Regions from separate parts of the Bacillus sp. T-10(2022) genome, predicted to be linked through region 4. Evidence: riboswitches for the same ligand, from Rfam matches in the RefSeq annotation. Region 4 holds a riboswitch; each other region holds the start of a gene.

Region 1 (6,091 bases), 2.3 Mb from region 4:
ACGGACTCTAGTTTAATCATGGGTTATAGTGGCGTGTACTCCAGCTTTTTATTGCATGCAAATAAAGCGGCGAAAAAGTATGGAGTTGACGCCCGGGATATTTTGATGGAGCTTGGTCGACAAAAAGTGGTTGGTGGTCAGGAAGATACCATAATTGAAGTAGCTGAGCAAATGGCATTTCAGAAAGAAGGGACTTTAAGATGAAACTAGATCAACTGGCAAAACGGGTAGCCGAATCGCAAAAAAATGGTCGTGAAATGGATAAGCTTACATTATACAATCCTGAACTAACAGTAAATCAAGCGTATGAAATTCAGAAGTTGAGCATTAATGAGACACTTACTGGTGATAACAGATTGATCGGATGGAAGATGGGCTTGACGAGCAAAGCCAAACAACAGCAAGTAGGGGTAGAGGAAGCAATCTATGGCAGGTTGACATCTGACATGGAACTAACTAAACCAGTATTAAAAGTTGGGGAACTCATTCATCCGAGAGTGGAACCTGAATTTGCTTTTTTGTTCAAGGACGAACTGAAAGGTGCAAATATAGCGGCGAAAGATGTCTGGCCGGCTGTAGAATGTGTATTTCTTGCTCTTGAAGTTATTGACAGCCGTTATAAAAACTTTTCTTTTACACTTACCGATGTAGTAGCGGATAACGCATCCTCAGCCAAAATCCTGCTTAGCAATCAAGCTTATTCACCGTATCACACGGACTGGGCTCAAGCAGAAGTTACGCTTTATCAAAATGGTGATATGCAAAAGAGGGGTCGCGGTGAAGCTGTGCTCGATCACCCGATTCATTCGATTGTGGAGCTTGTAAAAATGATTAACCGGGAAGGACTTTCCATCCAGGCTGGAATGATTGTTTTAGTAGGCGGAATTACAGATGCCGTATCGATACAGGCAAGCGATGAAATAATAGCAGATTACGGTGAACTAGGGCAACTGACATTACATGTTATAGCGTGAAATATGGCAAAGAGGAGGGAATATATTGCGTGAGGTCAATGCTTCGGAAGTGGTAGGTAATAGTAGATTTGGCCGTTTTCATATAATGGTCTTCATGTGGTGTTTGTTCGCAATTACCTTTGATGGATTTGATATAGCCATGTACGGAGTAGGTTTGCCTTTGATGATGGAGGAATGGAACTTGACGCCAGTCGAAGCTGGCGGAATTGCAAGTTACTCATTGTTCGGTATGATGGTGGGAGCACTCATTTTTGCACCTCTTGCGGATAAAATAGGGAGAAAAAAAGTGCTTGCCATCTGTATATGTCTATTCAGTGTTTTTACATTACTTTCAAGTTTTGCCCCGGATCCTGCCTTTTTCTCGGTTATGCGATTTATAGCGGCCTTGGGAATGGGAGGATTAATGCCAAACGTCATCTCCCTAATGGCGGAATACTCACCCAAAAAGAATAAGGTTCTCATTGTAACCGCTATGTACTGCGGTTATTCTATCGGAAGCATACTCGCTTCTTTAATTGGAATGTATGTGATGGAACAAATGAGTTGGAGGGTTTTGTATTGGATAGGGGCGCTTCCCTTGCTGGCACTGCCATTCTTCATGAAGCAATTTCCTGAATCGCTTTCCTATTATGTTATTCGAAAACAAGGAGAAAAGCTTGCTGGAATTCTGAATCGCATTGATCCAGACGGCGACTATAAAGAGTCGGACGATTATGAGTTTGCCAAAGTCCAAGAAAGGGCAAAGGGCTTTCCAGTCAAGAAACTCTTTGAAAATAAGCGCTCTCTTAGCACATTTGCGTTTTGGGTAGCTGCCTTTAATTGTTTACTTATGGTATACGGACTCAATACATGGTTACCCAAAATCATGCAGCAGTCCGGATACGGCCTTTCATCCAGTTTATCTTTCAATCTTATATCGGGAATAGGACAAATTGGCGGATCGATAATTGGAGGGTATTTAGTTGGGAAAATAGGCCATAGAAGAGTACTTTTATCCCTCTGTGCCATGGGTACGGTCTGTTTTGTCATATTGGGTTTGACCTCAAATGCAGCAGCATTATATATTCTGATCGCTTTTGGAGGGGCCTGTACAGTCGGCACGATGAATTTGGCCAATACGTATATATCCGAGTATTATCCGCGGGAGATAAGGTCCACCGGGATAGGTTGGGCGTTGGCTTTTGGTAGAATTGGAGCGATTGTTGCCCCAACATTAATAGGATTACTGCTCGCTGCTAACTATTCACCACAAAATGCATTCATGGCCTTCACGGTTCCTAGCATAATGGCTGCCTTGGCGTTACTCGTTGTGAAAGAGAGGTATGGCAGCTATGATAAACTACAGCTTGAGGAAAATATAAAACTAAAAGCTACATCGGATGTATAATATTGTTCTTTAGTAGATGGCCTATATGTCAGCGGACAGTCATGCAACTGTTCCCTGCCATATAGGCTATTTTTAGAGAATAAAAGATTTCACGAGTAAAGTTTGAGAATTCACGAGTAAACCAGCTAAATTCACGAGTAAACAGGCCAAACTCACGAGTAAAACAGCCAAATTCACGAGTAAAACGGCCAAACTCACGATTAAAGCAGCTAAGCTCATTAGTAAAGCAGCAGAAATCCCATGTAAACATCAATTTCACGAGTAAAACGTCCAAACTCACGAGTAAAACAGTTAAATTCACGAGTTAAACGGCCAAACTCACGAGTAAACGGGCCAAACTCACGAGTAAATTACGTAATGAAACCCATTGATTAAAGTGCCGTTAAACTGCTGGGTAAATGGGGGTTATGCAAGATTGAAAGGTTAGTAACCCTAAATCATTAAGTTGAAAACTTTCCGTAATACGTTTGACAATTGGATTTATCGTGTTAATATAAAGGCAAATGAAATTTAATATACAATTTGTACCACTAGGGGTGCTTTATAGGTGAAAGTTGATTTTTACCGCAGAAGCTGAGATTAAAGTATGACTTTAAGACCCTTAGAACCTGATCTGGTTTATACCAGCGTAGGGAAGTGGGGTCTGGAACAATACGTTTCTGTATTATTTCAAGTACAACCACTTTCTTTACGTTTAAGAAAGTGGTTTTTTGTTTGCAAAAAAAGGGGTGATAAAAGGTTTTTTTCCGTAACATTTCTTGAAAAATATAATTTGGAGGTAATGGACATGAAGTTTTCAGAGGAAATTCGTCAGGAAGCTGATCATATTTGGGAAGCTAGTTTTAATCACCCGTTTGTTGCAGGAATAGGAGATGGCACATTGCCATTGGAGTGTTTCCGTTTTTATGTCATGCAAGATTCCTATTATTTATCTCATTTTGCTAGAGTTCAAGCTTTAGGGGCAGTCAAAGCTACGGATTTACATACAACAAGCAGGCTTGCGGGCCATGCACAAGGAACATATGAAGCGGAGTTGAAGCTTCATGAGAATTTTTCTGAGAGATTAGGCATCACAAAAGAAGAACGGGATAATTTCAAACCTGCCCCGACTGCTTATGCTTATACCTCCCATATGTATCGTGCGGCATATTCGGGACATTTAGGGGATGTTATTGCAGCTATCTTGCCATGTTACTGGCTGTATTATGAAATAGGTGAAAGACTGCAAGGGTGCATGCCGGAAGAGCCGATTTATCAAGAATGGATAGCGGCTTACGGAGGGGAGTGGTTCCGCACTTTGGTGGAAGAGCAAATTGCGAGGCTTGATGAGATTGCTGAAAAAGTGACAGACGAAGATAAGGAAAGAATGAAAGAGCATTTTATCCTCAGCAGCCAATATGAATACTCATTTTGGGAAATGGCTTATCGTTTAGAGACATGGCCTGTGCATAAGGAAACACTAGAAGTATAAAGGGGAATGAAACAATGAAAAAAGGATTGAAATTAACGGACATATTGGTCACGATCGTAATTGCGGTAGCATTTGGAATCGTTTATATCCTTTGGGGTTCGATCTATTATTCCGTTAAACCATTCGGGTTACATTTGGATCAACTTATTTATGGAATGTGGTTTATAGCTGGCCCCGTCGCCTTTTTAATTTTACGGAAACCGGGTGTGGCACTTTTGGCGGAGATAGCAGCAGCTTCCGGGGAATTCTTTCTTGGTTCACCATGGGGGCTGACCGTGCTGTTATATGGGGTGGTACAAGGTTTGTTCGCGGAACTGGTGTTCATGGCGTTCAAATATAAAAAATTCAATATGCCGGTGGCCGTTTTAGCTGCGATAGCTTCCTGCCTGGCATCAGTTATCATGGATTTTGCATACGGGGAAATAGGTGCGCTTTCTACTTGGAATCTATCGTTATTCATGATAGCGAGGTTTTTGGGTTCCATATTCTTTGCAGGTGTGACTGCTTATTATCTAGTTAAAGTCCTGGAAGCAACAGGTGTAACTAATCTTGTGCGTCCGGTTTCAAATAAAGATTATGCAGAACTGGATCAAAAGTAGAGGTTGAGGGCCATGGAACCAATCGTTTTTGTTGAAAAGTTAAGAATGAAATTTCCCGGTGATGAATCTTTAATATTCAAGGACCTATCACTATCGTTTGATCAAGGAGAAAAAGTGCTATTGTTGGGACCATCAGGATGTGGTAAGTCGACTCTTTTACAAGTGTTAAGCGGATTGATTCCAAATTCTATCGAAGTACCGATGAAAACGGAGAAATTGAAATGCCCTTCTTCATGGGGATATGTTTTTCAAGACCCTGATAGTCAGTTTTGCATGCCATTTGCCGATGAGGAAATTGCCTTCGTCCTTGAGAATCTTTCCGTCCCTAAAGAAGAAATGAAAGAGAAGATTCAAAATCATTTCCGTAAAGTAGGATTGAACCTGGGCCATACAAGTATTGGAACATTATCAGGCGGGATGAAACAGCGTCTGGCAATCGCTTCAGTATTGGCCCTTGAACCAGACGTGATATTTTTAGATGAACCAACCGCCATGCTTGATCCGGAAGGAACGAAAGAAATCTGGGAATTGTTGAAGGAAGTCGGACGAGACAAAACGGTTATTATCGTCGAGCATAAAATTGACCATGTTTTAGAATTCATTGAACGAATCGTGCTTTTTAACGATGACGGTCAAATCATAGCTGATGGTCCAAGAGACACCATTCTTTCACTATATAAAAATGAAATGAAAGAGCATGGAATTTGGTTCCCAGGTGTTTGGGATGAATATATACAGAAGTATGCACCGGTTCGGGAACACCCATTTACAGATGATTCACCTCTTATGGATGTGCAGGGCTTTAGCGGTTTTCGGAATAAAGAGGAAAAAATCAAGGTTGAAGAGCTGAAGGTACATTCAGGGGAATGGATTGTAATCAGGGGGGAAAATGGCGCGGGGAAGAGTACTCTTTTGCATGCACTGATGCAGTTCATAAAAACGAATGGTAAGTATGAATTATTGGGAACACCCATTAAAAAGGTGAAAAATCCAACGGATCATATGACGTTTGTCTTTCAAAATCCTGAGTTTCAGTTCGTTGCAAATACTGTATATGAAGAGATTGCTTATTCATTGAGAATTGATAAAAGGCCGCAACAAGAAATAGATGAGAGAGTCCGCTCATTGCTTAAAGTGTTCCGCCTGGAGGCACATCGGGATAAACATCCGTTTCAATTATCAATAGGTCAAAAGCGTCGCTTAAGCGTAGCCGCCTCAATCGTTATAGACAAAAAAATCATTCTCCTGGATGAGCCAACCTTTGGCCAAGATTCGAAAAATACCTTTGCATTACTGGAATGGTTTGAAGAATATCGAAGACGCGGAATAACAGTGATCATGGTAACTCATGACGATCATATTTCAAAAAACTTTGCAACCAGGATCTGGACGGTTAAGGACGGAAACGTAATTAGTGATGAAAACATTGCGCAATCAGGATTTGTGGATACCAAAGTTAAAAGGAGTGTCATGTAGATGGATGTTTCAAATGCAGAAACATGGCTCCATAGAATTAATCCAAGCCTTAAACTTGGTGTGCTGATTGTGTTATGCATCGTGGCGTTATTCATTCATGACCTTAATTATATGATGAATATCACCATTGGCGTATTACTTTTATTTTTGTTTTTTACCGGGCATTCGATAAAGCACATCTTAC
Region 2 (6,091 bases), 2.4 Mb from region 4:
TTCGGGAAACGCATCAGGATGTCATTTAGGTCTGTGCAAAGTTCCGCAGGAGATGTCAGCAACCAGTTACAGGATTCCCTTTCAGGAATGCGGCTCATTCAATCTTTTACAAATGAAGAGTTCGAATCAAGGCGGTTTGCCGAGCGTAATCAGGAAAATATGGCTGCAAACGTTAAGTCCGTTCGGCTACGTTCCATGTTCGGTCCGATTATTGATTTATTGAACAATATCGGTCTTGTAGCAGTTATTGTGTTCGGTGCTTGGCAAGTGATGGAAGGTGAATTCACAATAGGATTAATAGTTGCCTTCCTCGCCTATTTAAGGTTGCTGCAGAGTCCCGTTCGCAATTTTAGCCGGGTCATCAGCATTGTCCAGCAATCAGCCGCCGCCTTTGAGCGGATAAATGAAATATTGGAAACTCAACCTGAAATAAGTGACAAGGGAAATGCCATTGAACTCCCTTCCATAAAAAAGCAAATTGAATTTCAATGTGTTGATTTTGCATATGATGAGGGTGTTCCCGTGCTCAGCAATTTAAACCTGACCATGAAAGCTGGTCAAGTAACCGCTCTGGTCGGCTCCTCTGGTGCAGGAAAATCGACCATCACGAGCCTTTTGATCCGATTTTATGATCCGCAAGATGGAACTATTAAAATGGATGGCCATGATATCAAAAATGTATCACTGAAATCATTAAGGGGACAAATGGGAGTTGTCTCCCAGGATATCATTTTATTCAACGGTTCCATCCGTGATAACATCGTGTATGGAAAACTTGATGCTACAGATGATGAAATCATCGAATCCGCCAAAGCAGCAAATGCGCATGACTTTATCAGTGCCTTTCCTGATGGTTATGATTCTCAAATTGGAGAGCGCGGAGTCAAGCTTTCAGGCGGACAAAAACAGCGCATTGCCATTGCCAGGGCACTTTTGAAAAATCCGCAAATCATCATTCTCGATGAAGCAACGGCGGCCTTGGATACAGAATCCGAACATTTGATACAGGAAGCTTTGTCACGTTTATTGATAAACCGGACTTCAATAGTCATTGCACATCGTTTATCGACCATTCATGATGCCGATCAAATAATCGTCCTGGAAAAAGGGCAGGTTCATGAAAAAGGAACACATGAACAGTTATTGCAAAACGACGGCAGATACAAGCAGCTCCATGACTTGCAGTTCCCGCAACTAAAAGCCATATTAAATTCCTAGCAAGCAAAAATGCACAGAATGTCTTTCTGTGCATTTTTGCTTTCATTTGAAATCATAACTTTTCAAAACCCGATTCGCAATGAGCTGATACCCTTTTTCGTTCGGATGTAACTTATCACTGAAATACTCTGTTTTCTTTTTACCTTCAAAAAGATCATTCGTAGGAATGAATAACATCCTTTTGTCTTTATCCGCTATTCCCTTTATTGACTGGTTATAATCGCGAATGTGCTTTTCAAGTTTTTGATTTCCTTTAATCGGGTTATATAGTCCCATTACCAGAATATCCGCTTTATCGTTTGCCTTTATCAGTGTTGCCGTAATCTTTTTCAGATGGCTGATATACTCCCGTTTACCCTCATTGATTTTACGATCACTGATTTTCTCCAAGTCCCCGCCGTTACTATTGATCAAGTCATTCGTTCCGATATAAACGATGAAAGTATCGGCTTCATCAAGTTTCGTTTTAATGCGGTAATCATCAAGCTGTTTCATCACCCCATCCGTTTCCTGGCCTTTTATACCGTAATTCCAAAAACTCACTTTTTGTTCCGATTCCGGGTTATTCAATTCATCCTCCAGGCCTTCTATATATCCTTCCCCGTCCTTATCCCCTTTTCCATAGGTTAACGAATCTCCAAAAGCCATCACCCTTTGCACATCTTCCGACTCCGAGGCCTGAAATTCAAATGCAGCAAAACATATAACCAGTACTATAATCAAAAAAACTGACAATTTTTTCATTTGGTTCTCCTCTGTCTTTTTACTAGAAGTATTTAATCCTTTACATACCCCAAAAACCTGCAGACGTAACATAAAAAAGGAATTGTCAGATAAAGAGTAAAGAGTGTATGATAATAAAAAACTTTCAATGGATTGAGTGTCATTTACCGTCCCTTAAACAAAAAACGGGATTACCCTTCATTCTGGAGATTGAATAAATGATAGTTAGGAGTTTAAATCATGGAAGAGCACATAGAGTTTAGAGAGGCAGAACTATCTGATCTACCCAGAATTGTTGAAATATATAATTCGACAATTGCTTCAAGAATGGTCACGGCGGATACGGAGCCTGTATCCGTTCAATCGAGGGTTAAATGGTTTGAGGAACATCATTCAGAAAGTAGACCGCTATATATCATTACTATAGAAGGGAAAACTGCTGGATGGATGAGCTTTCAATCCTTCTATGGCCGACCGGCATATAATTTCACTGCCGAAATCAGCATTTATATTGATGATTATTTCCGGGGAAAAGGAATCGGACAAATTTCGATTCAAAAGGCAATTGAATTGAGTCCAAAATTAGGTATTAAGACTATATTGGGTTTCATTTTCGCCCACAATATACCGAGCCTTAAGCTTTTTTCCAAATTCGGGTTTGAAGAATGGGCACATTTACCTCAAGTTGCCGAGCTGGATGGCATTGAGCGGGATTTAATCATTCTCGGTAAACGTGTTGATATTTAATATAATTCTTTAGAGCTATTGCCTTGAGCAGTAGCTTTTTCAAATTAATACAGGTCGAATTGGCTAATTTAAAAATAACGATATGCTTTTTGGAGGGAAAAATATTCAGACTCTCTTTTACTTGCTAACGCATTTAATAGCGTATCCAATTCTTGACTTGCTTGAACAGTTAGCAGACTTGTTAAGCCGTAACTTGCTGCTAATTTGAACATTTCCTGTCTCTTTTCTTCAATTCTTTCTATAGTTACCTTACGGCAAGGCATTATATGACACCTCCCATTTATTCAATTTTTTACACTTTCATCATAATGAAACTACTAGTCAAAATCAACTATTTTCCAGAAATAAAATGTGTTATTTTATAGGTCAAATGTGACAAAACACCTACTTCATTCTTAATTATGTATATTTTATGTCATTTTCTATTAAACCCAAAAAAGCATCCACTAGTGTAGACTGTGAATGCTTACATCATATCCCTTATCCAAGAACCCAAAATATAGTCCATCGCTTACTATGTCATCCATTCAGAAGGTGACTCGTTATTAGGTCTATTTATAACAATCCTATATTCATCTTCGAGCACTTTTAATGGGGCATCATAAAGGTGCCTTTCATCAGAGGTTTTGTATACTCCATTGGCCAATAGCTCTTCAATGAGCTTTGCCTTCCTCTGTTCAATCCTCTTAAATAATTCTGCCATGTAAATGGCTCCTTTCCTAGTCATCCTAGAGCCTGCTTCTAGTTAGCTAACTTTATCAACTTGTTTGATTTTCACCAAATTATATATACCTTTTCTATTATGTCACTAAACGTTATTTCCAAAAATAAAAGCCCCTTCTAATTCAAGAAGAGGCTGACAGTGTCCGTACGGCTCTTCTTATCTTCCAAGCATATGCTTGTTGGATTTAGCACAGTTCCCAAAACGGGTCCGCTGCCGAGGTTTCTTTGGGCCAAGTCCCTCCACCTCTCTGGATAAGAATTCGATATATAAATGATGTAGAAATGATTCTATCCTAATAATCATCAAAAGTCAATTACCTGGTTCTCCCTTTTTTCCTGGACATAATGTGCTCTCTCTTCAAATACGGGTTGCATTTTCTTGTCTTTCTGATATGATGTCAGTAATTACATACAATTCACACCACTAGGGGAGTCTTTTTTAAGACTGAGATGGAAATAGTTCCGGACCCTTTGAACCTGAACCGGCTCATACCGGCGGAGGGAAGTGGATGATATCGTCCATTTACAGACTATATCCATCTACCCCGTTCCGTATTCAGGAACGGGGTTTTTCATTATCAACGGGAACCATTCTAAAGGAGGATGAACAATGGAGAATATTAAAACAGAAACATTCAGTGATAGACTTCATGCACGGGCAAAAGAGATTTGGAAAAGGAACCATTCACATCCCTTTGTCCAGGCAATTGGAAACGGCACGCTTCCTGAAAAGAAATTTGCCTATTACCTGAAGCAGGACTATATCTATCTCATGGATTATTCCAAGCTCTTTGCTTTAGGTGTCATCAAAGCTCATAACATCGAAACCATGGCAAAGTTTGCGAGCATTTTAAATGAAACCCTTCAAGTGGAAATGGATATCCATCGGCAATATGCTTCCGAATTCGGGATCAGTGCCAAGGAATTGGAAGAAACAGAACCTACTCCCACCACTCTAGCCTATACAGGTTACATGCTAAATGCAGCTCAGCATGGGACTTTGGCAGACTTGATCGCCTGTCTCCTGCCCTGCGCTTGGGATTATTATGAAATCGGTTTGCTACTAAAAGAACAAAATGGAGCAGCATTGGAAAACAATCGCTACGCAGATTGGATAAGGTCCTATTCATCACCTGAATTCGGGGAAGCACACAAGTGGCTGATCGCATTGTTGGAAGAATTGACGGAAGGCATGCCAGAAAAGGAACTTCTTAGATTAGAAAAGCACTTTTTGGTTACTTCCCGATATGAATATTTATTCTGGGATATGGTTCAAAATGAGCAGGATTGGCCGCTGTAGGTCGCAGACATGATGATGAATCCCATCAAGAAACTGACGTTGACTGCCATGATCACGGCTATAACGACGCTGACCAGTTCATTTATTTTCATCCCTGCAGGATTTGCAAAGGTCTTTCCTATTCAGCATCTGGCAAATGTCCTCACGGCCGTTCTATTGGGGCCTGCTTATGCTGTGACACAAGCTTTCTTAGTTTCCATCATTAGAAACATGTCTGGTACCGGTTCAATATTCGCCTTTCCCGGCAGCATGATCGGTGCACTTTTGGCTGCCATCCTTTATCGAAAAACACAAAGCTTAAAATTCGCTTGTTTAGGTGAAGTAATCGGGACCGGCATTCTCGGTTCCCTGGCCTGTTATCCACTTGCCATCCTCCTATTAGGAGAAAAAGCGGCTCTTTTTGGTTTTTTACCGGCTTTTATGCTCAGTTCATTCGCAGGTGCGATTTTAGCTTTCATATTACTTAAAATACTTCTAAAAAATAATTATATGAAGGGGTTTTTTTATGAAAACAGCATTAACCATCGCCGGTTCTGATTCAGGGGGCGGTGCTGGAATACAAGCGGATTTAAAAACATTTTCTGCACATGGGGTCTTTGGAATGTCTGCCATAACAGCCGTAACCGCACAAAATACAATGGAAGTCCGTTCAGTACAGCCAATTGAAACAGCTATCATATCGGACCAAATTGCAGCTATCTTTGAAGATATTCCTGTCGATGCAGTAAAAATAGGCATGCTTGGATCAAAAGAAATCGTGGAAACAGTCGCTGCGTCCCTTAAAACCTTCATGCCTGCCATCGTTATCCTTGACCCTGTCATGATTTCCAAAAGCGGCCACCATTTGCTCGACGAAAAGGCTGTCTCCGCCTTAAAAATGGATTTGCTTCCGCTTGCAACACTTGTAACACCAAATGTACCGGAAGCGGAAGTACTTACTGGCTTGTCGATTCGGACGAAACAAGATTTCTACAGGGCATGCATTTCGATACAAGAAATGGGTCCCAAAGCCATTTTACTTAAAGGGGGCCATGCAGCGGGAAATCCAAATGATCTTTTTTATGATGGGACTGACTTCCACTGGATCAAGGGAGAGCGCATACATACAAAAAACACTCATGGTACGGGCTGTACCCTATCATCCGCCATTACATCAAACCTGGCAAATGGACTGCCATTGCAAGAGTCGATAGAACAGGCCAAGACTTATATTTCTGAAGCGATACGCAATAGCTTTTCAATCGGTAAAGGTCATGGACCTGTCCATCATTTTCATTCATATTCAAAAAAAGAACGGAGTGACTTAATATGAAGGTTTCCGCAGCCGATTTATTCGTGAAGGTAAGGGAAAGAAAACCACTCGTTCACCAAATCACCAAC
Region 3 (6,091 bases), 610 kb from region 4:
TCCCTGTGCAGTGGTAATCCCGATCCCGTGGCCATAAAAGAGGTTTCTCCCTAATAATATGGCATTTTCACCTTGCCATTCAGGAGTTGTCTCGTCATGATCAGGGTTTATGAAGTAAACGCAATCCCCTGGTAAATAATCCCGTCCTTGGTGAATGATAAGAGCCATATTCCTTGGAGGGCGAAAGTCATATAAAAATAGGTCTGAAAAAAGATAGTCGAAATTCCTGGGGCCGATTAAATCCAAAATCGCCTTTAAAAAAGTGACGACTATTGCTGTCCCGCATTCGAAGGCATAAAGCCTTCCATTCATGAAAATGTCAACAAGCGCAGCATGAGGGAGAATCCCTGGCTGAAGGGTAAAGGTGCCATCCTTTGAAAGGTGCCAATATTTTTGATTGGATTGAGATTCCTCAAGTGTGGAAAATTCCGGACCACTTTTATCCAACGCAATAGCTGCCTCTATGACTCGGTTCCTCAGCTGTATCTCGAAATTAAAATCCCCAAAGTTCCGGTATTCAAAAACGTTAGAATCTTCCGCCAAGCATTGAAGAGTTTCAAGTGATTTGGCAGATGCTGTACCTGGTTGGATTTGACTGACATCTAACCATTTGTGATTAATCTTTATCATGATCATATCCACCTTTTGCTTATGAAATTAAGGGTTTAATAAAACCGGTAAACAAAAATGTCTACAGGTAATGCTCATTATATGAATGCTTGCAAAGAAATGACTATTTGATAAGTGTCCGCCACCGTTGCAGCCAAGAATGATTAGAAAGGAAAGAGGCAGAATTATTTTGCTTTCAATGATTTTCGTTCCAAAAGATGTTTTGCAAGAAATCCTAAAGTGCCAGGAATACCTTTCCAATTAGTGAGAAGAAGCAAATTAGTATTCCTTTTTCCCTATGAATTGATATAATGAGAGAGAAAAGTTCATATGTGCGAGAAATGTAGGGGGGCCAGTACTGCTGGCTGAGATTGCATCCTTTAGATGCTGACTCTTTGAACCTGATCTGGATGATGCCAGCGGAGGGAACATATTATTACTGATTTTCTGTTTTGTATGTTAACGTCCGAATTCATCTTCGGGCGTTTTTTGCTTTTTTATCCAGTATTTGAATAGAACCTGGAGCCCCATTATGGTTCCGGCATATGGATCTTATAAGATGTGTAGGAGGATAATGACTTGAATAAATTCTTACCACTGTTAACTTCGTTGTTCCTTTTGGCTGGATGCGGTGCAGGCGGAACTAATGAAAAAGAAGAAGCATCTAAAAATGAAGAATTAAAAAAGGTATCGGTCGTGCTCGATTGGACACCGAATACAAACCATACAGGATTGTATGTAGCCAAGGAAAAAGGTTATTTTAAAGACCAAGGTCTTGATGTGGAAATTATCATGCCAGGTGAAGCTGGAGCGGATAAGCTTGTCGCTTCAGGAAAATCTGAATTTGGCGTGAGCTACCAGGAGGGCATAACGCAGGCCCGCGTGCAGGGCGTGCCGATTGTTTCGGTTGCTGCCGTCATCCAGCATAATACCTCTGGATTCGCTTCCCCTGAGGCAAAGAACATTAAAACTCCCAAGGATTTTGAAGGGAAAACGTATGGTGGCTGGGGGTCTCCGGTTGAAAAGGCCATTATTGATTCACTAATGAAAAAAGAAAATGCGGATGTAAATGAAGTGGATATAGTCAATACAGGAGACATGGATTTTTTCACTTCGGTTAAAAGGGATATAGATTTTGCCTGGATTTATTATGGATGGACAGGCATTGAGGCTGAGTTGCGAAATGAAAAGCTTAATATGGTTTACTTAACCGAATACTCAGATAAGCTTGATTACTATACGCCTGTTTTGACTACAAATGAAAAGATGATAAAAGAAGATCCCGAAACTGTTAAAGCATTCGTTCATGCAGCATCGAAAGGGTACCAGTTTGCGATTAAGAATCCTGCTGATGCAGCAGACATGTTAATTAAGTCTGCGCCGGATCTTGATGCAAAACTAGTTAAGAAAAGCCAGGAGTGGCTTGCAGCCAAGTATCAGGATGATGCTCCGCGTTGGGGTGAACAAAAACTGGAAATCTGGAAGAATTACAGTGATTGGATGACTGAAAACAAGCTTCTTGAAGGTGATTTCGATCCTGAAAAGGCATTTACCAATGAATTTTTACCAAAATAGGAGGAAATACAATGGCCAATTCATTAATTAGTATACAAATTATCCCTAAAGGGAAAAATGTCATCCCTATGGTCGATGAAGCAATCAAGATCATTGAAGAATCAGGTGTCAAGTATGAGGTTCACCCGCTTGAAACGACAATGGAGGGCGAGCTTTCCGAACTTTTTGCCGTGATAGAAAAAATGAATGTAAGAATGATTGAAATAGGATCGCCGAATGTCATTTCGCAAGTGAAAATATTATATCAGCCAAGCGGGATTACGATGGATACGTTAACGGAGAAATATCGGGCATGATCGGAAGGGGAATTTGGAAGAAGGGGGCTCCCTTCTTTCTTTTATTATTGTTGCTGATAGTTTGGGAGTCAGTGACAATCTTATTGAAGGTTGAAGAATGGCTGCTTCCCGCTCCATCGGCCATTTTCATTGAAGGAATTGAGTCGTCGCGCAATCTTTACGGACACCTTATATCCACAAATGAGCTTGCGTTGTCGGGCTTTTTTATTGGAAGCTGCATCGGCTTATTGGTTGCTGCAACCTTACACCTATTTCCAGGTGTGAAGGACGCGGTTTATCCTCTGCTCATACTATCACAAAATATACCTATCATAGTTTTGGCCCCGCTTTTGGTGATCTGGTTTGGCTTTGGCATGCTGCCTAAGTTAATCGTGATTTCGCTTGTATGTTTTTTTCCGGTTGCGGTTGCATCATTGGACGGTTTTCGCCAGACACCATACGAACTTAAGCATTATTTCAAGATGATGGGAGCGGGAAAGAACCAGTTATTTTGGAAGCTGGAATTTCCCCACTCAATCCCGTTCATTTTCTCCGGCCTGAAAATTTCGGCCACCTATAGTGTAATGGGTGCGGTTATTTCAGAGTGGCTCGGGGCAAAATCGGGGATTGGTGTTTATATGACGCTCGCGTCTTCTGCGTTCAGGACAGACCGGGTGTTTGTTGCCATTTTCATCATCATGGGAATGAGCCTGATCTTTTTTGGAATCATCACCTTCCTGGAGAAATACTTAGTTTCTTGGAAGAGAAAGGAGGGCGGCAAGGATGAAGCTGGAAATTAAAGATGTCTCCTATTCTTTCGATGGTAAACAGAATATATTGGAGAATATGAATTTTCATGTGGGTGATGGGGAATTTGTCACGATCCTTGGGCCATCGGGCAGTGGTAAAAGTACATTGTTCCACTTGATCGGCGGTATTTTGAAGCCGGATCATGGCATCATTTCACTGGATGGTAAAAAGATAAATGGTTTAAAGGGCCATATCAGCTATATGCCGCAGCAGCCTTCCCTTTTACCTTGGAGAACGGTATTGGAAAATGTTTTGCTTGGAAGTGAACTTGCTGGGATCAAAGATAAAGAAAAGGCAAAAGCCCTTTTGATGAAAGCTGGATTAGAAGAGTATGAGAAAGCATATCCGCATGAATTATCAGGAGGCATGAAGCAAAGGGCCGCATTCATCCGGAGTATCTTAAGTCCACAGGACTTGATGTGCCTGGACGAACCCTTTTCTGCCTTGGATGAACTGACAAGATTGAAAATGCAAAAATGGCTGTTGTCGGTTTGGGAAGAAAATCGGAGGTCGGTGCTTTTTGTTACGCATAGCATAGATGAAGCGGTTTTCCTATCCGATAGAATTTATGTGTTATCAGCAAAACCGGCTGCTGTCATCAAAGAAGTGAATGTTCCATTTCCAAGGCCAAGAAGTGAAGAACAGCTTCTTAGTGATGAATTTTTTCATTTGAAAAGAGAGTTATATGCAGCATTAATGCCAACTCTTTCTACTTAAGTAAGGAGGCTATTAAATTTTGAGAATCATTGACAGCCATATCCATTTGGATAAATATGATGTTGTTAAGCGGAAGCAGATTTTGACTGACATGGAAAAGGTTCATTTGCAATCCTTGCTGACTGTTTCCATGAATTTGGCTTCTTCGATTAACAATTATCAGCTTTCACTGAAAGATTCCCGAATTAAGCCTGCCTTTGGCTTTCATCCAGAGCAGCCCCTCCCGAGTGATGAAGAAGTGAACGAATTATTGAACTGGATGCGGGAACATCGTCAAGATATGGTTGCCATAGGTGAGGTTGGACTGCCCTATTACTTAAGGCAGGAAAATCCTGATATTGATAACTCAGCGTATATAGTGATACTGGAGAAGTTCCTGGCTTTTGCTAAAGAGGTGGAAAAGCCGGTTATCCTTCATGCCGTCCACGAAGATGCACCTATCGTTTGCGACCTTTTGGATAAGCATCAAATCACAAAGGCGCACTTTCATTGGTTTAAAGGCGATATCCGGACAGTCGAAAGAATGGCCGAAAAGGGCTACCGCATTTCGATTACACCTGATGTTTGTTATGAGAGGGAAATACAGGATCTAGTTTCGGCATACCCACTTAATCTGATGATGATTGAAACGGATGGCCCATGGCCGTTTGAAGGGGTTTTCGAAGGGAAATGGACCCATCCCGGCATGATGCATGACAGTGTGCGTCAAATTGCTTCGATTAAAGGGTTGCCGATTGAAAATGTTTATGAAACCCTTTATCAAAATACGAAAGATTTTTATCATATATAAAGGTACCGGCTATCATCTCCGGTACCTTTTTAGTTCGTTCAAAGGAAGGTCCTTTTAACCTTTTCCCAAAAGGAATTGTCTTTTAGCTTAACGGTCTTGATGACTTTACCGCTTAACCGGACCTTTACCTGTTCGACATGATTGATGCTTAAGGCTTCATTGTCCATTCCGATGATCGGATAGCTTGGTCCGTTTTGTTCAAGGTGGATGGTCAACGTCCTATCACCGCTTAGAATGAATGAGGAACCTAAGGTCCGATAGGTATTATTATTGATGGAAGCAAGCTCGCTCACTTGAAAGCAAGGGAGAAGGGGATCGACAACGGCCCCATTGACCGATTTATTATAGGCGGTGCTTCCTGTCGGAGTCGCAATAATGATTCCGTCCCCGCGAAAAGTTTCAAAATGGAGTCGATCAATGAAAATATCCATGATGAACGTTTTGGTGATGGAAGACCGGATACTGAGTTCATTAAGGGCATAAAAGGAGGGCTGATCATCCAATTGGATATCGATGGTTGGATATTTACGCACCTCAATTTGCTCTCTAGTCATGGCATCGATCATTTTATCCGTATCTTCCAAGTGGAAATCGCAATACATATTCAAATTACCTGTGGTGGAAATGCCCGCATATAAACAGTCATCCCTGAACCCGGTTTTACGGGCTGCCTGCAGGAATGTGCCGTCATCACCGATGCTTACGATGATGTTTGCTTTTGTGAAATCCTGGATGACTTCATACGAATGTTGCTTCGCCAAGTCTGACAGGTATTCAACCTTGCTAAGCATCTCTGCATTAGGTGCATGGAAAAAATAAATATTCCTTCGAGTGTTCATCATGATCCCTCCTAGTATGTATGTTTATGAAAGGGCTTTCTTTTCTTTTGAAAAAGGAAAACCGCAGTACAAAATGCAGCTGCACATTTCGTGCATTTTTATATGACATAGTTTATCATGGAATGAAACATTTTTGTTATTCGTTTGAGGAAGCAGTATTAACTCGATAGCGAAGCAGTTCCTTTTAGGAAGTGAAAAGCGAATAATGGTATAATGAATTCTCAGTAAGGGCTCTTTAAATCCCTGCCATACAAAGGGTATATGACCAATTGGTGAATAGGGTTCGGATATAAAAGAAAGTAGGTTATGTGTATGAAAGTACATATCATTGCACCGTATGAATCAATGATTCCAATTATAAAAGCGTGTGTGCCTCTTTATCCAGACATAGAAATAGGGTATTCCATAGGCGACTTGGAAAATGGTGTTGAACTTGCAAAATTGGAAGCGGAAAACGGAGCGGATGCCATAATCAG
Region 4 (6,091 bases):
TTAAGTGGCACTTTGTGCATTGTTGACTATAATCAGTTTTTACAAATTCATGATTACAATTCTCGCGAAAAATGTTCAGCTCCCTTTTCAGCTGTTCCAATTGAGTTTCCAACTGTTTCATTTCAACTTTTATTTGGATTACCCGATTCATCGAATTCTCCCTCTCGTCGGAATCATAGATAGATTTCCCCGTCCGTTTTCCTAAATTCATTCGCTTTTTCTTTAAGACCTTCATCGATTACCGACTCAAAACCCAGACCCTTTTCCTTCGCCAAATCACGGATGTCCTGAGAAATCCTCATACTGCAGAATTTGGGTCCGCACATTGAACAGAAATGGGCTGTTTTGGCACCCTCTGCCGGAAGTGTTTCATCGTGATATTCAACTGCCCTTTCAGGATCGAGGGAAAGATTGAATTGATCTCTCCAACGAAATTCGAATCTAGCCTTCGAAAGGGCATCATCCCGTTTCCGTGCCTGGGGATGGCCTTTTGCAAGATCAGCTGCGTGGGCTGCAATTTTATAAGTAATGACCCCTACACGAACATCCTCTTTATTCGGAAGTCCCAAATGCTCTTTCGGTGTCACATAACAAAGCATGGCCGTTCCAAACCATCCAATCATGGCAGCACCAATCGCAGAAGTGATATGATCGTATCCAGGAGCTATATCCGTTGTCAATGGTCCCAGGGTATAGAATGGAGCTTCTTGACAGACTTCCAGCTGCTTATCCATATTTTCTTTAATCAAATGCATCGGTACGTGACCGGGTCCCTCCACCATGACTTGAACATCGTGCTTCCAAGCAATCTTCGTCAGTTCCCCAAGTGTTTCCAATTCAGCAAATTGAGCCTCATCGTTTGCATCTGCAATGGAGCCAGGACGGAGGCCGTCACCTAATGAGAAAGAGACATCATACGCCTTCATGATTTCACAAATCTCTTCAAAGTGAGTATAGAGAAAACTTTCTTGGTGATGGGCCAAGCACCATTGTGCCATGATGGAGCCCCCCCGGGAAACGATTCCCGTAACTCGCTTTGCTGTCATGGGAATGTATCGCAAAAGCACACCGGCGTGTATGGTGAAGTAATCGACACCTTGCTCAGCCTGCTCGATTAATGTATCCCGGAAAACTTCCCAATTTAAATCTTCCGCGACTCCATTCACTTTTTCCAATGCTTGATATATCGGAACCGTCCCAACTGGCACAGGTGAATTCCTGATAATCCATTCCCGGGTCGTGTGAATATTCTTTCCGGTGGAAAGATCCATTATGTTGTCTGCACCCCAACGTGTAGCCCAAGTCATTTTCTCCACTTCAGCTTCGATCGATGAACTAACAGCGGAATTTCCAATATTCGCATTTATTTTCACATGAAAATTACGTCCGATAATCATGGGCTCACTTTCAGGATGGTTAATATTTGCCGGTATGATCGCCCTCCCGCTAGCTACCTCTTCTCTTACAAACTCAGGGGCTACATTTTCCCTGATCGAGATGAACTCCATTTCCGGAGTTATGATACCTTTTCGGGCATAATGGAGCTGGGTTACGTTTTGCCCATTCGCTGCACGCAATGGTTTTCTTTTCAATCCCGGAAAAACTTCTGCTTTGGTTCGTGACTCTTTTTTATACCCGTTATCTTCGGGCTTTATTTCACGCCCTTCATACTCTTCAACATCTTCCCTTTCCAGAACCCAGCTGCGTCTAATCGGGGCAAGACCTTTATGAATATCAATGGGATATTCTGAATCCGTATAAAAACCGCTTGTGTCATATACTCGTAAAGGCGGATTCTCCTCTTCGCCGAATGACCCTGTAGTCGGACTTAGCTTAATTTCACGCATGGGTACCCTAATATCGGGTCTAGATCCCTCAACGTACACTTTTTTACTCCCGGCAAAACTGGACATAATTGAAACGTTCATGTCATTTACTGAATTACTCATCATGATTTCATTTCTCCTTTTTAAGTTCATTTAAAAAGGACAAAATCCAATCCATTTCGCACGAAAAAGCCAGATCTCATATTTAAGACCTGGCTAACGTTAGTATGGCTACAGAAATGACCAATTGAAATGTCATTGTTTAGTAGATTCTAACTTCCCCACGCTGGTATGAACCAGATCAGGTCCTGAGGGTTAAGAAGCTTAAGCGCTTCTCTCTCAGCCCAACTTATATTGGACACCCCTAGTCTGAATAATTTAATTGATTACAGGATAACTATATCTCACCCTTTTCATTCTGTAAATAATTTGAAAGACCTAATATTTTCATTACAACTCTCAAAAATTTGTTATTTGAAGGAGAGCCGTCAATTAATTCCCCAGGCCCTCAAGGATAGGGTAGAGCTCCTCTAAATGCTTGATTTCATAGGTTGGAATCACTTCATTCCGTTCCTTATCATGGCGATTTATCCAAACCGACTTTATGCCTACCCGTGATGCTCCAAGGATATCCGTCATTAAATTATCGCCGACCATCAATACTTCATCTTTATCAAGCTCCATGATTTCCAAAGCATGCTCAAAAATGGAGGCATCCGGTTTACCTCTTCCAAATGCGCCTGATATCACGATTTGGTCGAAATAAGGAACCAGTTCAGGCGTAATTTCAAGTTTGGTATTTTGCAGCTCAGGAGATCCGTTCGTAAGCAATAGTAATTTATACTTCCCTTTTAATTCATCCAGAACACGGAATGTTTCTTCATAGATAAATGGCTTTTTGCGTCTCTCGGCAGGGAAACGTTCTGCCAGTTCAAGCCCAAATTCCGGGTCATCGATCCCTAATGCCAATAACCCTCTCGTCCACGCTTCTTTCCGATAAGCCGGAGCAATCCCGGCCATCTTCCTGAATTCATCATGATCATCCTGGAAATTTCCCCATAGCCCCTCAAATGGGTTGATTCCGATCATTTGTGTGAATGCATATGTATCGTAAGAAGAGTAAAGCTCACGCGCTTCCTTTCGCACAGCTTCTTCAAACTCGTCGACATTCAGATCATATTTCTCCTTGGCCACTTCACATGTGGCCACAAAAGCCTCTTTTACACTTTTCTGATCCCATAGTAATGTATCATCTAAATCAAAAAAAACTGCCTTCAGCAAAATGTCCACCCCTCTTTCCCTATTATTGAATTCGTAAAAATTACACTATTACAATAATAAACCACAACCAATAAAAAAAGAATAACTATTCGGAAAATGACTTACCTTTTCTAGTGGGAAACCCTTATCCACTTATCATCTTTCAAATACATACAGCTTTCCATTACTGGCAATCTTGAATTTCGGACCGGTGAACCCCCGTCGGATCAGCTCTTTCCTCATATATACCATGAGGGCGGCATGACTCACGATCAGAACATCCCTTTCCCCCTTTGCAAAGACTTCATCCAATACTTTATTGATCCTTCGCTCTGCGATCTTAATTTCCGCCCTTGTCTGCTTGTTGAACACCGAGCAGCAGCGAATCCAGATGGCCCAAAGGATGAATGGCAGCTTTACCCTTCCTTTAAGAGGCGGGGAAGGTATTTCCCGCAGCTCCTCCATCCGGTGAACCGTACCTGGATAGATATGTTCCGCTGTCTTGACAGCTCTCGACATATCACTGCAATAACATTCCTGCCATTCCTCCACGCCAAATAAAGTCGTTCCATAAATAATATCCGCTGCATCATAGTCCTTAAACCATTGCTTCATATCATCCGCCGTCACAGATCTACCAGTAGGAAATTCATGTGCCACCTTAAAATGCCGTACCAAACCAATTTTCATATCTTCTCCTTTTTTATCTTTTAAAATATACGTTTCTTTTTCTTGTAAAAAGCCCTTATCAATATATTACCCTATTTAAAACTATAAAAAAAAATATGTTGAAACCATTAAACCCTTACTGAACTCTCCTTGACACTGTGTATATGTTTAAAAATTCTTAAAGATCCAGCGTTTAATTATGATAGCATCGAAAAAAGAGAACGCATTTCGCATTCTCCCAGACCTGTAGATTAATTTTGCCTAGAGTTTTTTTGAAGGTTTGTAAAATTCGAACGTTCCCTCCAGGCACTCGCTTTCCGCGGGCGCTCTTTGCGCCTTCTGGGTCTCCCTTGGACACGCTTTTCCCGCATGTGTCCCGCACACCCGCTCCGTTCAATTTTGTTTAGGACCCCTTTTCTCCATAAATTGAGGGAAAGCATCTCGCCTTCTCCATTTATCGTTTAATCCATGAATTGCAGTTCTGTTATCGTACATCTTTTCCTGAATTTATATTTTCCGCTCAAATCACTGAATTGATAATCATTGAGAGATTTCCCCAGTTGTTCCTTCAGCTTATCCACAGTGATGGATTCCTCAACTGCCTCTTTCCAATTTTCATTTCCGATCAACTCATCGAACGGAATGGTAGTCAGGACTTCATCATATATCTGGATGCTTTGATCGATGCCGAAGCTGCCATAGATACTGCCATTTTCATCAGCAAAGATATGATCCGATTCCAATTCCTCCACCAATACTTCCAGATATTCCTTTGACTTAACAGGCTTGATGGCAATCTCTGCTTCCGCCTTTACAGGTCCCAATCTCTTATCGACGATCTCTATCGTCAATTTAACGTGAACGGGCGGATACCCAAACCCTTCACAAAGTTCTGTTGCCGAATTATATACCATCTGTACGTCCTCCTTTTGACACTATCATTATATAATATAAATAGTACATTTCATTACCAAAAACCCTTATTCAAGTTCACTTGCATCGTATTTTTATAGCAACTCTTTTTTCAATTCATGCGCTCCTTCAACACTGAAGGGTCAATCGTCATATTTCGGGATTCGCTGATATGAAAGCCACGAATCCAGATAATTATCATTCATATTTCATACCTCATTTATACGTTAATCGATAATACACCATTAACTCTGATCTATTTATGAACTCAACTAAAAAATCCAATGCAGCTCAGGGCATTGGACTTTTATAAGCTTTACATTATGGCTTTAGCACCACTTTAATACATTCATCTTCGTGATCGTTAAAGATTTGATAAGCCTCACTCGCTTTTTCTAGAGGGACTTTATGGGATATGATTTCCGTGGGGTCGAACTCTCCAGCCGTGATCTTATCAAAAAGCTTGGGCATGTAGTGAATGACCGGTGCTTGTCCCATTTTCAAATTAATGTTCCGCTCAAATAAATTGCCTAATGGGAACATATTATATTTGGATCCGTATACGCCAGTCAGTTGGATCGTGCCGAATTTACGTACGGCGTTAAGTGCAATCTCGATCGCACTTAACGTTCCACCCTGAAGTTTCAGCTTTTGCTCAATCGCCTCTATCGTTGATTTCTTGCCATCCATTCCCACACAATCTATGACCACATCTGCCCCGCCTGAAGTGATTTCCTTAATGTAGCTGCCCATATCGTTATATTCATCGAAGTTATACGCCTCAACCTTATTCATCTGTTTAGCCTTATTGAGTCTATAAGGAAGATTGTCGATGGCAATGACCCTTTTTGCTCCTTTCATCCAAGCGAACTTCTGAGCCATCAAGCCAATCGGCCCACAGCCCAATACCGCTACCGTATCATCTTTCTTGACGCCAGCGTTCTCTACACTCCAATATGCGGTTGGCAGCACATCGGACATGAACAAAAGCGCCTCATCTTCAAGTTCACATGACTCTGGGATAACAAACGGCATGAAGTTTCCATATGGTACCCTTAAATATTCTGCCTGCCCGCCTGGATAGTTCCCATATCGCTCCGTAAAACCAAAGTACCCGCCTGTATCCACCGCTTCATTGGGGTTGGAATTATCACATTGACTCTCCATATCATGTTCACAATAATAACAGTGCCCACAAGAAATGTTGAAAGGCAGGACAACCCTGTCCCCTTTTTTCACCTTTGTCACTTCCGGACCCACTTCTTCGACGATGCCCATCGGTTCATGACCAATGACATAATCTTTATGCGTCGGCAAAGCACCCTGATATATATGGAGGTCGGACCCGCAAATAGCCGTTGAAGTCACTCGGACGATGATATCATCCTTTTGCTGAAGTTTCGGATCTTCAACTTGTTTTACCT

The links. Region 4 has a riboswitch for thiamine pyrophosphate ahead of thiC (phosphomethylpyrimidine synthase ThiC). Riboswitches for the same ligand answer to the same signal wherever they lie in the genome.
Region 1: it holds a riboswitch for thiamine pyrophosphate, as region 4 does, so the genes downstream of both, tenA (thiaminase II) here and thiC (phosphomethylpyrimidine synthase ThiC) in region 4, are expected to answer to the same signal.
Region 2: it holds a riboswitch for thiamine pyrophosphate, as region 4 does, so the genes downstream of both, tenA (thiaminase II) here and thiC (phosphomethylpyrimidine synthase ThiC) in region 4, are expected to answer to the same signal.
Region 3: it holds a riboswitch for thiamine pyrophosphate, as region 4 does, so the genes downstream of both, OSJ91_RS20445 (ABC transporter substrate-binding protein) here and thiC (phosphomethylpyrimidine synthase ThiC) in region 4, are expected to answer to the same signal.

Annotation. Positions count from the first base shown of each region.
Region 1 covers NZ_CP113518.1:2,540,452-2,546,542, forward strand. Annotated here, with positions in the region: gene dmpG (4-hydroxy-2-oxovalerate aldolase) at 1-204, shown strand, start outside; gene OSJ91_RS12395 (2-keto-4-pentenoate hydratase) at 201-974, shown strand; gene OSJ91_RS12400 (MFS transporter) at 1,000-2,361, shown strand; TPP riboswitch at 2,884-3,013, shown strand; gene tenA (thiaminase II) at 3,149-3,832, shown strand; gene OSJ91_RS12410 (ECF transporter S component) at 3,847-4,431, shown strand; gene OSJ91_RS12415 (ABC transporter ATP-binding protein) at 4,444-5,907, shown strand; gene OSJ91_RS12420 (energy-coupling factor transporter transmembrane component T family protein) at 5,908-6,091, shown strand, end outside.
Region 2 covers NZ_CP113518.1:1,594,499-1,600,589, reverse strand. Annotated here, with positions in the region: gene OSJ91_RS07855 (ABC transporter ATP-binding protein) at 1-1,218, shown strand, start outside; gene OSJ91_RS07850 (GDSL-type esterase/lipase family protein) at 1,261-1,962, opposite strand; gene OSJ91_RS07845 (GNAT family N-acetyltransferase) at 2,182-2,688, shown strand; gene OSJ91_RS07840 (aspartyl-phosphate phosphatase Spo0E family protein) at 2,757-2,951, opposite strand; gene OSJ91_RS07835 (Fur-regulated basic protein FbpA) at 3,203-3,391, opposite strand; SAM riboswitch class I at 3,566-3,670, opposite strand; TPP riboswitch at 3,828-3,932, shown strand; gene tenA (thiaminase II) at 4,022-4,711, shown strand; gene thiW (energy coupling factor transporter S component ThiW) at 4,727-5,248, shown strand; gene thiD (bifunctional hydroxymethylpyrimidine kinase/phosphomethylpyrimidine kinase) at 5,217-6,023, shown strand; gene thiM (hydroxyethylthiazole kinase) at 6,020-6,091, shown strand, end outside.
Region 3 covers NZ_CP113518.1:4,178,119-4,184,209, reverse strand. Annotated here, with positions in the region: gene OSJ91_RS20450 (protein-glutamine gamma-glutamyltransferase) at 1-630, opposite strand, end outside; TPP riboswitch at 945-1,054, shown strand; gene OSJ91_RS20445 (ABC transporter substrate-binding protein) at 1,189-2,184, shown strand; gene OSJ91_RS20440 (thiamine-binding protein) at 2,196-2,480, shown strand; gene OSJ91_RS20435 (ABC transporter permease) at 2,477-3,259, shown strand; gene OSJ91_RS20430 (ABC transporter ATP-binding protein) at 3,243-3,986, shown strand; gene OSJ91_RS20425 (TatD family hydrolase) at 4,006-4,776, shown strand; gene OSJ91_RS20420 (NAD kinase) at 4,815-5,615, opposite strand; gene OSJ91_RS20415 (PrpR N-terminal domain-containing protein) at 5,928-6,091, shown strand, end outside.
Region 4 covers NZ_CP113518.1:4,792,598-4,798,688, forward strand. Annotated here, with positions in the region: gene thiC (phosphomethylpyrimidine synthase ThiC) at 174-1,952, opposite strand; TPP riboswitch at 2,088-2,202, opposite strand; gene OSJ91_RS23600 (HAD family hydrolase) at 2,319-3,107, opposite strand; gene OSJ91_RS23605 (histidine phosphatase family protein) at 3,243-3,776, opposite strand; gene OSJ91_RS23610 (hypothetical protein) at 4,217-4,669, opposite strand; gene OSJ91_RS23615 (zinc-dependent alcohol dehydrogenase) at 4,989-6,091, opposite strand, start outside.